One region of the Sphingopyxis granuli genome, then DNA from elsewhere that is predicted to be linked to it. Evidence: predicted binding sites of a transcription regulator. Region 1 holds the regulator's gene; each other region holds the start of a gene.
The links. Region 1 encodes LexA, which represses DNA repair genes until DNA is damaged. Its sites were predicted from a motif close to GTTCCNCNCTTGTTCT; they were not measured.
Positions count from the first base shown of each region.

Region 2: radA (DNA repair protein RadA) is a predicted target of LexA. The motif match lies at 3,393-3,408, and genes of this name have one in related genera.
Region 3: SGRAN_RS14435 (S24 family peptidase) is a predicted target of LexA. The motif match lies at 2,494-2,509, and genes of this name have one in related genera.

Region 1 covers NZ_CP012199.1:2,111,405-2,116,229, reverse strand. The annotation lists gene SGRAN_RS09795 (anthranilate synthase component II) at 1-350, shown strand, start outside; gene trpD (anthranilate phosphoribosyltransferase) at 347-1,345, shown strand; gene trpC (indole-3-glycerol phosphate synthase TrpC) at 1,377-2,162, shown strand; gene lexA (transcriptional repressor LexA) at 2,262-2,936, shown strand; gene SGRAN_RS09775 (ComEC/Rec2 family competence protein) at 2,890-4,825, opposite strand, start outside.
Region 2 covers NZ_CP012199.1:3,984,390-3,989,214, forward strand. The annotation lists gene SGRAN_RS18280 (cation:proton antiporter domain-containing protein) at 1-879, opposite strand, end outside; gene SGRAN_RS18285 (iron-sulfur cluster assembly scaffold protein) at 876-1,301, opposite strand; gene SGRAN_RS18290 (CvpA family protein) at 1,298-1,873, opposite strand; gene radA (DNA repair protein RadA) at 2,016-3,377, opposite strand; gene fsa (fructose-6-phosphate aldolase) at 3,588-4,238, shown strand; gene SGRAN_RS18305 (enoyl-CoA hydratase-related protein) at 4,607-4,825, shown strand, end outside.
Region 3 covers NZ_CP012199.1:3,116,203-3,121,027, forward strand. The annotation lists gene SGRAN_RS14415 (DUF6079 family protein) at 1-801, opposite strand, end outside; gene brxF (BREX-3 system P-loop-containing protein BrxF) at 829-1,287, opposite strand; gene SGRAN_RS14425 (WYL domain-containing protein) at 1,280-2,176, opposite strand; gene SGRAN_RS14435 (S24 family peptidase) at 2,586-3,230, shown strand; gene SGRAN_RS23035 (thermonuclease family protein) at 3,242-3,667, shown strand; gene SGRAN_RS23040 (DUF5818 domain-containing protein) at 3,568-3,966, shown strand; gene SGRAN_RS14440 (DUF6961 family protein) at 3,966-4,163, shown strand; gene SGRAN_RS14445 (hypothetical protein) at 4,197-4,436, opposite strand; gene mobF (MobF family relaxase) at 4,509-4,825, opposite strand, start outside.

The DNA.
Region 1 (4,825 bases):
TCGGTCATCAGGCGATCGGCCAGCATTTCGGCGGCACGGTGCAGCGCGGCCACCTGATGCACGGCAAGACCTCGCCGGTATGCCACGACGGCACCGGGCTGTTCGCCAGCCTGCCCTCGCCGCTCACCGCGACGCGCTATCACAGCCTCGAGGTGGTCGACATTCCCGCCGCGCTCGCGATCAATGCGACGAGCGACGACGGCGCGGTGATGGGCTTTCGCCATGTCGATCTGCCGATCCACGGCGTGCAGTTCCACCCCGAGAGCATCGCCACCGAGCACGGCCACGCGATGCTCGCCAATTTCATGCGGCTGGCGGGACTGCCGGTCGCCGAGCGGCAGGCGGCATGAGCCGCTTCGGCCCCTTTCCCGACCCCGCCCGCTTCCTCGAGCCCGACGAGGCGGCGCATGCCTTCGCGACGATGCTCGACGGCGGCGGCCGCGATGAGGACGTCGCGGATTTCCTCTCCGCGCTTTCGGATCGCGGCGAGACGATGATCGAGATCGCCGCCGCGGCGCAGGCGATGCGCGAGCGGCTGATCCCGATCCGGGCGCCCGCGGGCGCGATCGACGTCTGTGGCACCGGCGGCGACGGCCACCACACGCTCAATGTCTCGACCGCGGTGTCGATCGTCGTCGCGGCGTGCGAGGTTCCCGTCGCAAAGCACGGGAATCGCGCCGCTTCCTCGAAATCCGGCGCGGCCGACACGCTCGAGGCGCTCGGCCTCGACATGGAGCGCGCCGGGCGGATGGCGGAGGCGCAGCTTGCCGACCTCGGCATCTGCTTTCTCTTCGCCGCCAACCATCATCCGGCGATGAAGCGCATCCAGCCGATCCGCCAGGCGCTGGCGCGCCGCACCATCTTCAACCTGATGGGGCCGCTCGCCAATCCGGCGCGCGTGACGCGCCAGCTCATCGGCATCGCGCGCCCCGCCTATGTTCCGGTCTATGCCGAAGCGCTGCACCGTCTCGGCACCGACCATTCGCGCGTCATTTCGGGCGACGAGGGCCTCGACGAGCTGTCGCTCGCGGGCGGCAACGAGGTGGCGGTGGTGACGCCCGACGGCGTGCAGATGCAGCGTAGCACCGCGGCCGACGCCGGCCTGCCCTCGCATCCGATCGCCGCGATCCGCGGTGGCGACGCCAGCTATAATGCCAGGGCCTTGCGCGACCTGCTGCAGGGCGAGCACGGCCCCTATCGCGACGCGGTGCTCTACAACGCCGCCGAGGCGCTTGTCGTCGCGGGCGCGGTCGACCGTCTCGTCGACGGGGTCGAGGAAGCCGCCGAGGCGATCGACAAGGGTCTTGCCAACGCGCTGCTCGATTGCTGGATCGCTTACCGATGAACGACGCCCAGTGCCCGGAAAAGCATTCCATATGAACAAATTGACCGAAATCCTCGCCACCAAGGCCGAAGAGGTCGCCGAACGCCGCAAGAGCCGGTCGGTGACGCAGCTCGATGCGATCGACGCGGGCGCGGTGCGCGGTTTCGCGGCGGCGCTGGAAAAGAAGATCGCCGCGGGCGGCTTCGGCCTGATCGCCGAAATCAAGAAAGCTTCGCCTTCCAAGGGCCTGATCCGCGAGGATTTCAATCCGGCGGATCACGCGCGCGCCTATGAAGCCGGCGGCGCGGCGTGCCTGTCGGTGCTCACCGACGCACCGTGGTTCCAGGGGCATGAGGAATTTCTGATCGCCGCGCGCACCGCCTGCGCCCTGCCGGTGCTGCGCAAGGATTTCATGATCGACCCATGGCAGGTCGCCGAAGCGCGCTCGATCGGCGCCGACGCGATCCTGATCATCGTCGCCGCCCTCGACGACGGGCCGATGCGCGAGATCGAGGCGGCCGCCCTCGAACGCGGCATGGACGTGCTGGTCGAGGTACATGACGAGGCCGAACTCGACCGCGCGCTCACCCACCTCCGATCGCGCCTGATCGGCGTCAACAACCGTGATCTTCGTACCTTCGAGACCGACCTTGCCGTCACCGAACGGCTCGCGCAGCGCGTTCCGCCGGGCACGTTGCTCGTCGGCGAAAGCGGCATCGCCGCCCATGCCGACTGCCAGCGCCTCGCCTGGAGCGGCGTCCACGCCTTTCTGGTCGGCGAAAGCCTGATGCGGCAGGCGGACGTGACTGCGGCGACCCGAACGTTACTGGAGGGCTGAGGACGTCCTAGGCTCAGGCCGTTCTGTCATCGCTTGACAAGTTCCGCTCTGTTCCACTATCGTTCTCTATATGTCCATTGACAGCATGGAGACCGAGAGATGTTGACCGCGAAGCAGCACGAACTGCTCCACTTCATCCAGCAGCGCCTCGACGCGAGCGGAATTTCGCCCTCGTTCGAGGAGATGAAGGATGCGCTCGGACTCAAGTCGAAATCGGGCATCCACCGGCTGATCAGCGCGCTCGAGGAGCGAGGCTTCCTGCGCCGCCTGCCCAATCGCGCCCGCGCGCTGGAAGTGCTCAAGCTGCCCGAGGCGGCGAAGGCACCGGCGCGCGACACCGTCGTGCCGCTGCGCAAGCCGGCGCCGGCGTTGAAGCCGATCGCCGCCAACGACATCATCGAGGTTCCGCTGCACGGCCGCATCGCCGCCGGCGTGCCGATCGAGGCGTTCGAGGATCACAACCAGCTTTCGGTTCCCGCCGCGCTGCTCGGTGCGGGCGAGCATTATGCGCTCGAAGTGTCGGGCGATTCGATGGTCGAAGCGGGGATTCTCGACGGCGACTATGCGCTGATCCAGAAGGCGAACACCGCGCGCGAGGGCGACATCGTCGTCGCACTCGTCGACGGACAGGATGCGACGCTCAAATATTTCCGCCGCGAAGGGCCGATGATCCGGCTCGATCCCGCGAACAGCGCCTATGAACCGCAGCGCTACGAGGCCGAGCGCGTCATCGTGCAGGGCCGCCTGTCGGGATTGCTTCGTCGTTACCACTGACCTGTTGCGGTCGTCGCCATGGATGCGCGTCGCCGGCGCGCAGCGCGGTGGCGACATGCGGCCGCTCGCCCAGATAGAGCGCAAGACCGCCGCTCGCTTCCAGACTGTTGCGGTCGATCGTCAGCCAGCGCCCGATGCATTCGCGTGGCAGCCAGCGGTCGCTGATCACCACGTCGGCCGCGGCGCAGGCGGCGGCCATGGTGCGTCCATCGATGCGGTCGCGGCCGCGCGCGGCGAGGATGATGCGCCTTATCGCACCCTGCCCCTGCTGCCAGCGGCAGAAATCGTCGTTGCATTCGACATGGTCGAGATCGGCGAGCGCGGCGAACGGGGCGTCGATCCCTGCCGCCTCGGCCATAGAATCGCGGATATAATCCCCCGCCCGCGCGCGTAGCAGCGCATAGCCGCCGCCGGGAACCGCCGCGGCGATGTGGCGTCCGTCGCCGGAGATCAACAGGTCGGGGCGCGGCTGCGCGAGCAGGATGGCGGCCCCCGCCAGCAGCGGCACCACCCCGGCGAGCCGCCAGCGCGTCTGCCACAGCAGCAGCCACAGGCCGCCGAATAGCGCGAGTGCGAAGCCGCCCGGCGGAAAGCTGGGCAGCGTCGCGACGGCTCCCGGCGCCGAAGCGACCCGGTGGGCGAGCGCGATCAGCAGCCGCAGCGCCTGTTCGGCGACCCACCAGAAGGGCGCGCCGAGCCCGACGCCGTCGAACAGCAGCGCCAGCGCCTCCATCGGCATGATGACGAAGGTCGTCAGCGGGATCGCGACGATATTGGCGAGCGCGCCATAAAGCCCCGCCTTGTGGAAATGGAACAGTGCGATCGGCGCCAGCGCGACCTCGACGACCAGCCCCGTCAGCAGCAACCCCGCCGCGGCGCGCAGCAGACGAAGCGCCGTGCCTTCGTCGCGCTGCGCCAGGAACGCGCGCATCCAGCGGCTTTCGTGCAATGCGATGATCGCCGTCACCGCCGCGAAGCTGAGCTGGAAGCTGGGTCCGGCGAGTGCTTCGGGGCGCCACAGCAGCACGAGCAGCGCACCCGCCGCGACGAGGCGCAGCGTGATTGCCTCGCGCCCCATCAGGAAGGCGGCGAGCACGAGCAGCGCCGCGATCAGCGACCGCAGTGTAGGCACTTCCGCTCCGGCCAGCCAGGTATAGCCCGCCCCGGCCAGCGCCGCCGCGGCGGCCGCCAGCGGCAACACATGGCCCGCCAGCGCAAGGCGCCGGCTCAGCCCGAGCAGCCGCATCGCGAGCAGCATCACGAAACCGATCACCGCGGTCACATGCAGGCCGCTGATCGAAAGCAGGTGCGCGAGCCCGCTGCGGCGCATTGCCTCGTTATCCGCCTCGGCGATCGCGCCGCGGTCGCCGGTGACGAGCGCCGCGGCGACACCGCCGGGCGATCCCGGCACCGCGGTGTGGATATGTGCGCTGAGCCGCGCGCGCAGCGGCTGGCGTCGCTCGTCCGCTCCGCGCGCGCGCGCGACCTCTCCCAGCACCGTCCCGACCGCACCGATGCCGTCGAACCAGGCGCGCTGGGCAAAGTCGTAGCCGCCGGGCAGGTTGGCCGCCGGCGGCGGCATCAGCCGCGCGCGCAGGCCGATCGACTCGCCGGGTGCGATTCCCGCCGCGCGCTCGCCGCTCAGCGTCAATCGGATGCGCGGCGGCAGGTCGGCGCGCCCGTGCGGCCGCACGATCATCCGCACCGTGCCGCGCGCCGGCAGCGGCTCGACGCTTTCGACCACCGCCGAAAATTCGGTCGTCGCCGGATAGGCGAGCACCGGCGCCGCGACCCACTCGGCACGCGCCCAGATCAGCAGCAGTCCCACAGCCATCGCACCGCAGGCGATCGCAAGACTGCGCCCGGTCCGCCGCTGCCAGCCGATCAGC
Region 2 (4,825 bases), 1.9 Mb from region 1:
GAGCAGGATCAGGCGGAACGGCTCGACATCAGCCTCGATCTCGTGCCGATAGGGCGAATCGGCGAGCATCACCCCGGCGACGAAGGCACCGAGCGCGGTCGAGACGTGCAGGCTGTGCATCAGCGCCGCGCTCGCCAGCACGACGAGCAGGCCGACGACCACGAACAGTTCGCGCTCGCCATAGCGGCCGACGAGACGCAGCAGCGGATTGACGACGAAGCGCCCCGCGAGCACCAGCCCGACGATCGCGAGCACCGTGTAGAGCGCCAGCACCCCGCCCGGCGGCGCCGCGGGGTTGGCAGGCGCGCGCGACAGGGCGGCGACGATGGTGATCATCGGCACGATCGCGAGATCCTGAAACAACAGGATCGAAAAGGCCTTTTCGCCGAAAGGCGAGTTGATCCGCCCCGAACTCTTGAGGCTGGGCAGCACCTGCGCGGTCGACGAGAGCGCGAGCGGCAGGCCGAGCGCCAGCGCCGCCTGCCAGCTGAACCCCTGCGTCAGCAGGATCAGCCCGGTGAGCACGAGTCCCGTCACCACCACCTGCGCGAGCCCGAGCCCGAAGATCGCCTTGCGGAGTTGCCACAGCCGCCGCGGATGCAGTTCGAGCCCGACGAGGAAAAGCAGGAAGGCGATGCCGATCTCCGCGAACGCGAGCTTCGATTCGCCGCCGCCGACGAGCCCCAGCCCATAGGGGCCGACAAGCGCCCCGGCGACCAGATAGCCGAGCACCGCGCCGAGCCCGAGGCGGCGGAACAGCATCACGAACAGCGTCGCGACGCCGAGCAGGATCGCGCCTTCGAACAGCAAGGTGTCGGTCGGCGTTTCGGATACCCGCTCGGTCACCGCCGCGCCCGCCGAGAGGAGCGGCAGCATCATCCCGCGACGTCGGCGCCCGCGAGCGCCGCGACCGCGGCATCGAAGGGCAGCAGGATCGCGCCGTGCCGCGCCGGATAGTCGCGCGCCGGCGCGAGCAGGTCGAACCCCGGCCAGTCGGGCGCCGCACCCTCGCCCGCGAACCAGCCGGCGATCGCATCGCGCGCGGCGCGCAGGTCGGCAAGGCTGCGCCCCGGCGCATGGCGCGCAAGCAGCGCCGCCGATGCCTGCCCCAGCGCGCATGCCTCGACATGCAGGCCGACCGCGCGCACCGTCCCGGCGGCGTCGGCATCGACATCGACGATGATCCGGCTGCCGCACAACGGCGCGCGCAGCGAGGCGCGCTGCCCGGCATCCAGCAGCGGATAGTCGGCGTTGGCGACGGCCAGCGCCAATATGTCACGATTGTAGAGCGGCGCGCTCATCGCGCCCGATCCGCCCCGCCCTGCGCCGCGGCATCCTGTTCCGCCGCGTCGGGCACCGCCGCCGCGCGCGCGTCGGCGCGGCGGTCGGCAATGACCTTGCTCAGCGCCGCGCTCGTCGCGCTCAGCGCGGGATAGGTGCGGCTTTCGGTCATCCAGCCCGGACGTGCCGCGTTGCCGTAACCGACATCGTATAGCAATGTCGCCGCCATGAAGAGCAATGTCGCGAGCAAAAGCCCCTTCACCGCGCCGAACCCCGCGCCGAGCCCGCGGTCGAAACCGCCGACCAGCGAGGCGCGGCTGCGCTGCCCCATCGCGCGCGATCCCCATTTCGTCACCGCGAACACACCGCCGAACAACAGCACGAAGGACAGCATCGCCGCGCCGCCGGGGGCGCTGATATAAGCGCCCAGCAGGCCGGTTAGCGTCGCATGGAAGAAGCGCACCGCCAGGAAAGCGAGCACCCAGGCGAGGAGCGACGTCACCTCCTGCACCAGCCCGCGCGAAAAGCCGAGCACCGCCCCGCCGCCGACGAGCGTCAGCACGATGATGTCGAGGGCCGTCAGATTCGCCATCGGACCGCAATCCAAAAATCACGCATGAAATACAACCGTTCGTGCTGAGCTTGTCGAAGCACCGTCCTTTTTCTCCTTCCCGGCAGAAAGAACAGCCCCTCGACAAGCTCAGGGCGAACGGAATAGCTTGATGTCCGTCGATCTAGGCACGCCCGAGCATCAGGTCAACGAGTTCGCCGAGCCGGCCGAAGCCGGTGACGCCGATCCCCTTCACACCCTTCATCCCCTTTGGCCCCCAGCCGCTTGAAAAGCCGAGCTTCGCCGCCTCGCGCAGGCGCAGCGCGTCGTGCGCGACCGGACGCACCTCGCCCGACAGCGACAGTTCGCCGAAGACGATCGCATCGGCGGGCACCGGCCGCTCGCTGAACGCAGAGATCAGCGCCGCCGCCACCGCGAGGTCGGCCGCCGGATCGGTGAGGCGATAGCCGCCCGCGATGTTCAGATAGACTTCGGCGCTCCCCATCTGGAGCCCGCAGCGCGCCTCGAGCACCGCGAGCACCATCGCGAGCCGCCCGCTGTCCCAGCCGACGACGGCGCGGCGCGGCGTCGCGCCGCTCGCAAGGCGGACGGTCAGCGCCTGCACCTCGACCAGCACCGGCCGCGTGCCCTCCAGCGCGGGGAACACCACCGACCCCGGCACGTCGCGGCTGCGGTCGGTCAGGAACAGGCTCGACGGGTTGGCGACCTCGCCCAGCCCCTCCTCGCCCATCGCGAACACCCCGATCTCGTCGGTGCCGCCGAAGCGGTTCTTGACCGCGCGCAGGATGCGATACTGGTGGCTGCGCTCGCCCTCGAACGCCAGCACGGTGTCGACCATATGTTCGAGCACGCGCGGTCCCGCGATCGTTCCGTCCTTCGTCACATGGCCGACGAGCACGATCGCCGCGCCGCTGTCCTTGGCATAGCGGATCAGTTCCTGCGCGCTCGCGCGCACCTGGCTGACGGTGCCCGGCGCGCTGTCGATCAGGTCGCTGTGCATCGTCTGGATCGAATCGATGACGACGAAATCGGCGCCGCGCCCCTCCAGCGTCGCGAGGATGTCGCGCACCGAAGTCGCGCTCGCCAGTGCCACCGGCGCGTCGCCGAGCCCCAGCCGCTGCGCGCGCAGCCGCACCTGCGCCGCCGCTTCCTCGCCGCTGATATAGACGACCGACTTGCCCGCCCTGGCGATCCGGCCCGCGGCCTGAAGCAGCAAGGTCGATTTGCCGATCCCCGGATCGCCGCCGATCAGCGTCGCCGACCCGGCGACGAAGCCGCCGCCGAGCGCGCGGTCGAACTCGGCGATGCCGCACAGCATCCGCTCGGGCATCGCACTCTGTTCGTCGAGCGTTTCGAGCGCGAGCGTGCGGCCGCCCTTCGACAGGTCGTGCTTCGCGGAAAAGACCGTTTCGGCCGCTTCCTCGACCAGCGTGTTCCACTCGCCGCAATCGGCGCACTGGCCCTGCCAGCGATAGCTGACGGCGCCGCAATTCTGGCAGACATATTGGCGTTTCGCTTTGGCCATGGCTGGCGCTTAATAGGAACAAAGGTCGAACGCCACCCCTAATCCGTTCGCCCTGAGCTTGTCGAAGGGCCGTCCTTCTTGAAATCGAAGAAAATGCGGTGCTTCGACAAGCTCAGCACGAACGAGATTGGAGGGACGGTTCATATTTCGCACGCGTTGCTCTAGGGCGGTCGCAATCCCGAATCACCATCCAGCAGGATCACCAGCGCCATGAAATTCTTCGCCGACACCGCCGAAATCGACGCCATTCAGGAACTCGCCGCGACCGGCCTGCTCGACGGCGTCACGACCAACCCGTCGCTGATCGCCAAGTCGGGCCGCGACTTCAAGGAGGTGACCAAGGAAATCTGCGCCCTCGTCGACGGCCCCGTGTCGGCCGAGGTGGTCGCGCTCGACCATGAAACGATGATGAAGGAGGCCGAAATCCTCCGCAAGATCGCCGACAATGTCTGCATCAAGGTGCCGCTGACCATCGACGGGCTCAAGACCTGCAAGGCGCTGATTGGCGACGGGACGATGGTCAACGTCACGCTCTGCTTCTCGGCGACGCAGGCGCTGCTCGCGGCAAAGGCGGGGGCGACCTTCGTCTCGCCCTTCGTCGGGCGTCACGACGACAACGGCTTCGACGGCATGCAGCTGATCGCGGATATCCGCCTGATCTACGACAATTACGCCTTCGACACCGAAATCCTCGTCGCCAGCGTGCGCCACGGCATCCACGTGCTCGAAGCCGCGAAGATCGGCGCCGACGTGATGACCGCGCCGCCGTCGGTCATCAAGGGACTGTTCAAGCATGTCCTGACCGAAAAGGGCATCGAAGGCTTCCTCGCCGACTGGGCGAAGACCGGGCAGTCGATCTGACGCGACACGGACGACGCCCGTCCTCAATTCGTCATGCTGAACTTGTTTCAGCATCCATGGCCCGAATCTCCGGCGAACGCCGCGCTACGGGAGAGGGCCGGCCATGGGCCCTGAAACAAGTTGGCAATTATCCCTTTCGGACAGGTAGCTGTTCCCCGGCGAAAGCCGGGGTCCACGCGGAGCAGCGCCATCTGGACCCCGGCTTTCGCCGGGGAACACGCCTTACGTGTCTGAAGGGCACATATGCCAAACAAGTTCAGGGTGACGAGAAGGAAGTGGCGCGCGGCCCCGCCTTCGCGGCGGCGGCGGTTAGCAGTTGACGTAAACGTCAACTCGCGCCGATACTCGCCCGAAAGGGAGAGATTCGCATGACCGACACCGCCGCCCCCGCCGTCCTGACGACACGCAACGGTCATATATTGATCGTCACGATCAACCGGCCCGAGGCGCGCAACGCCGTCAACGCGGCGGTCCACGTCGGCATCGGCACCGCGCTCGACGAAGCGGAAAGCGACCCCGAAATCCGCGTCGTCATCATCACCGGCGCGGGCGACAAGGCATTCTGCGCGGGCGCCGATCTCGTCGCC
Region 3 (4,825 bases), 1.0 Mb from region 1:
GTCCTGCTGATCGGCGGTCTTCTTGAGGAGACGTTCGGCGACTACGAAGCTCACGTCCTGGCGTGCGAGAAGCACTTGGGTGAAGCGATCCTTCACGCGGCGCAAGCTGTCGGCAACATGCTGGAATCGACTGCTGTCGAAGATGGCTTCCTGAACACCGGCCACGAAGCGAAAACGCAGATGCTTTGCGACTTCACCAATCTCGCGAAGGAACGAGAGATCGAGAACCAGATCGTGATCCTTGCGAGACCGCAGATATTCGAGGAATTCGTCGACAACGAGCAGCACGCCCTGGTTCGGATGAACTTCCGCGAACGCGGCCATCATCTCTTCAAAGGCCGCCTTGTTGTTGATCACCTGGTCCGCAGGAGGGAAGGAAAAGCTGACGCCGTTCTTCTCGAGGAAAAGTTCCAGCTGCTGAGTGATGATGTCGCGCAAGGACATCTGGCTCGAGATTTCGATCCTGTGGACCTTGAACTTGCCGGCGATCGTTGCCGCGGCTTCAGCCACTTTGGGATGACGGATCAAGGGAACGTAGGCGGCATCCTCGGCGACGAGCGACAACACGGACATGAGGTGCGATTTACCCGTACCGTAGTTACCGACGACCAGAAGTCCCTTGTGATCAACGGCTTCGTCGAACGACAGCTGCGGGACGATCTGCGTTGCGATGCGCTCGGCCATATCGTCGGAAATCACGTAGGTCGAAACGAGCTTCTTCGCTTCGTCCGGACGGTTCGCGTCCAGAAGCTGAATGACCGATTCAATCGGTTCAAACTGAATGAGATCGCCATACTGCATGGACATCTCCAAAATTCCTCTCAAAGCTCAGTTCAACTCAAGTACGATTGCGCCATCTACGGCGACATCGCAGTGCTCGGGATGACCCACTTTTGCGTAAAGCAGGCGGCCATCCTTGAAATTTCCCGGCCATGCCACGACGACTGTCATAGCGTGGGCCAAGCGTTTGATCGTATCGAAGGGATTTATCTTCAATTCTGCATCAAACATGACTTCGATATTGTCGAGTACGACTACCCCGCGATCGCGGTGATGCGAGAGCATGTCCCTCAATACGCCCAACACCTCGAAGCTTCTTTGCGAAGAAGGGATTGGAAGAAGCAGGTTCGAGAGTTCGCTACCGACATTTATGATCTGCAGATCGTGGGTTTTAGCGAATTCGGCGAGCAGAGCCGTTTTGCCTCCTCCGGAATTCGCGACGACTAGAACCAGCTTGCTGTTGAGCTGCGTCGCATCGGCAACCAATTGCTGAAGGCGCTCAAGCATCCTGCGCTCCGCGTGTATGAGAGGAGCTCTCAGCTCCCATTGCAGAGTTTATCGCGTCTGCATTCAGCAGAACGATCTGCTGATCCTGAGGCCGCCGAGCCGACGGGTCCGTGTCGAGCCCAAGCCGTTTGAGTGCGTAGTACAGGAGCGCGCGCTTGACCGGGATGGTCGCCCTCCCCCCTTCCATCGCATAATCGAGTTCGATCGCCTTTCGTTGGCCGACGCTCAGTTCAGGATGGGGCGCAATGACGAGGTCAATGTCACTGAGCCAGTCACGATCGCGCGAATCTGTCCCCTCGCTAGCCTTGCTCGCGCGGGTTTCTCCGATGCGGGACAGGACGAAGTCCTTGAACTCCCCGCTACGGACGCAGTGGGCCCGGGCGTGCCATCTGAACCCGTCAAAGACCAAGGCATGCGGCGCGATCCAGCGCCAGGACGGATCCGGCGAGGACATCGATTGATAAAGGACCTCGAGTACTTCCTTGCGCTTGATCGCGGTCACGACCGCTCGGAGAATGGGGGCAGACACACCGCGGGCAGGTGTTGGCGCGCAAGCAAACCCCGGAACGCTGCCGATCCAGGCATCGTCAGGAGTAATGATCCCGTCGGCTATCGATCTGATCTGAGTGAGATACCGCTCGGCGTCAGGCTTATGGAAGATTGGCTTGAAGGAAGAGCTTCGCACATAGGTCCGTGCGCTTTTGTCGTAGACCATGTTGGTCCCGGCCAGACCCAGATATCTGTTGAGATCGGCTGACGCCTGATTGATCGAAACCCCGAAAGTCTCGACGATATCGCTTCGGTTTACGTGCCCTTCCCAGAACAACCGGAATTCAATGAATTCCAGCCTGCTCTCGACCCCGCGTCGTAAACCTGATTCGCCGTCCATGCCTCGAAGCCCCCACAAAAGCTGGACCGACCAGTTTCTGTATGGGCACACCTACTGGACGGATGTAATTAAAGCAATGCGAATCTAATCCGCCAACACGTCAACACGATCCGAGATCGTAGACGCAACTCGCTCTGTAGACGCGAGAAAATTAAGAACGCGTTGCGTCGTCTTGCGCCTTGGTCGACGCCCTTCGCGCAGATCCTGCACGAAACGGGGGTCCCCGACGGCCTGCCTACCAAACATGCTGGCCTTCGTACCGCTACGCGCCAAATAGCCCTCGATCTGGTCCAGGAGCTCCATCGCCTTCGACTCGCTTTCCGCTTGTGTTCTTGTTATGTTCTTATTAGGAAGGCTTCCTAGAGTCTAGGATCGAATTTCCTAGACGGATGCGATAGGACCCGCAGCGATGGAAGATGCACGCAAAGCCCTGGACGATCTGATCCAGCAACGAGGCTGTAATTACTCCTCGATTTCTCGCCTTCTCGGACGCAACGCGGCCTACATCCAGCAATACATCCGCCGCGGCAGTCCCCGGCAGTTGGACGAGCAGGACCGGTCCGTGCTGGCCCGCTTCTTCGGAGTAAACGAGAAGATCCTCGGTGCGCCCGAACGGCGATCCGGCCCGGTCGTCGAACTGGTCCATGTCCCGGTTCTCGATGTCGAAGCCTCGGCAGGGCACGGCGCTTTGGCAGAGATGGAATCCAAATGCGCCCAGTTCGGGTTCGACGAGAAGTGGCTGCGCCGTCTGACCGCAAGCAAAGCGACGAGCCTTTCGATCATCGCCGTGCACGGGGATTCGATGGAGCCGACGTTGCATGACGGCGATGAAGTCATGGTTGACCTGAATGATGGACAGTCGCGGCTTCGCGACGGGATCTATGTGCTGCGCATGGATGATATGCTCAGCGTCAAGCGGGTGGCAATCGAACCGCAAGGCAAGCGGGTCTCCGTGCTCAGTGACAATTCGGCCTATCCCAGCTGGCGTGGCCTGGAGAAGCGGACGATCAATATCGTCGGCCGCGTGCTTTGGTTCGGCCGCGCGCTTCGCTAGATAGCTCGCCAATGCTTGCCTTTCTCGCTGCCTCGATCGTCGCTGCCGGCCAGACCTTTACCTGCACGCCCACGCATGTGTGGGATGGCGACGGGCCCATATGGTGCGCCGAAGGCCCCCATGTCCGCATTTCAGGAATCGCCGCACGCGAAATGGACGGGACATGCCGAACCAATCAGCCCTGCCCCGACGCGTCGGCGATCGAAGCGCGCGACGCGCTGGTCGATCTTCTTGGCGGCCCTCGCGGGACCATCTCGACAGGGCATGTCGCGGTTCGTGGACCGAGATTGACGTGCCGGTCGGAAGGATCGGCAGGCGGCAACCGGACGGCTGCCTGGTGCCGATTGCCGAACGGAGCCGATCTCTCCTGCGCGATGATCCAGACACGCACAGTGCTGCGTTGGGATCGCTATTGGAAAGGGCCTGCATGCCGCTAGGCCCGGAACTCTGTCTGACAGGCCGTCTTGCCGAAGGCCCCTTCGGACTTGAACTGCATTCGGGCGGCGGGGTGTGGGAGCTCGACACCGGGCGTGGAGCACGCCGGTTGCTCGGATGCGAAGTAGAAGTCTGCGGACGCCGCGCCGGGTTCAACGAGTTCATCTGCGATCAGATCTGGCCAGCAGGACAACCACGCCCTCCTCGCTCCAAATTCAATATTGAACTTCTCCTGGCGTGCAGTGTCGTGGGCTACGGTTTGATCGCGTTCTTCCTCGGCCTTGTTGGACGTCTCGGCTGATGCTGAGCGATTGGGAACTCTGGGCCTGTGCCAACCAAGTCCTGAATACCCATGGTGAGAATGCACCCCTTCATGTCGCCGAGCAGATCGGCGCGCTCGCACTGGCACAGGACGAGGCGGGCATCGCCACTTGGAAAGCCATCGCCAAACGCGTGGCAGAGCTGATGGGGAAGGATCGCCCGACGCGCCTGCAATAAGCCAGTATTACCTCAACCACATCTCAATGCTGGTCAGCCCATCGGCGAGAGATCGCCCGGAAAGAGAGTGGGCTGAGAGCTCCTGCCGGCATTCCCCTCTCCTTCGAACTCCAAACCCTGCATGCGTTCGACCAGGTGGCGCGCTAGATCGACACGAGCATTGCGCTGGGTTCGCGGGTCGTCAGCACCGAGCCCGACAAGCGTTGCTTCGGACGCAACCGCAAGCGCGACCTCGATTTGCGTAAACAGGATTTCATCGGCGATTCGGGACATGGTCGCCATGAGAACAAAAACAGAACTAACAGTCAACCGGTGCCATATGAACCCATGCGGAAAGATGCTGCGTCAGATCCCGATTTCGAAGGGCTTGGTGATCGAGCGATCGAGTTCGGGCGGCTCGCGAGCCGATTCTTGCGAACGATCAGACGCCTTGCCCTTAGCCTGGCCCGTTGCTGCCGCAGCGCGCAGCTGATTGACCGTTTCGAGTGCTGAGCGCTTCATTCCCGGATTGCGCTCAACAGCTGCTTCGAGCTTGCCGGCATTGTCGACAAACAGGGTCAGACCATCGCGCAGGCGGGTTATTGTCACGAGAAATGTCTGCTGGTTGGCAAGATTGCGTTCGCGGCTATCCATGACGGCGATCCCGCGGTCGGAGGTCAGAC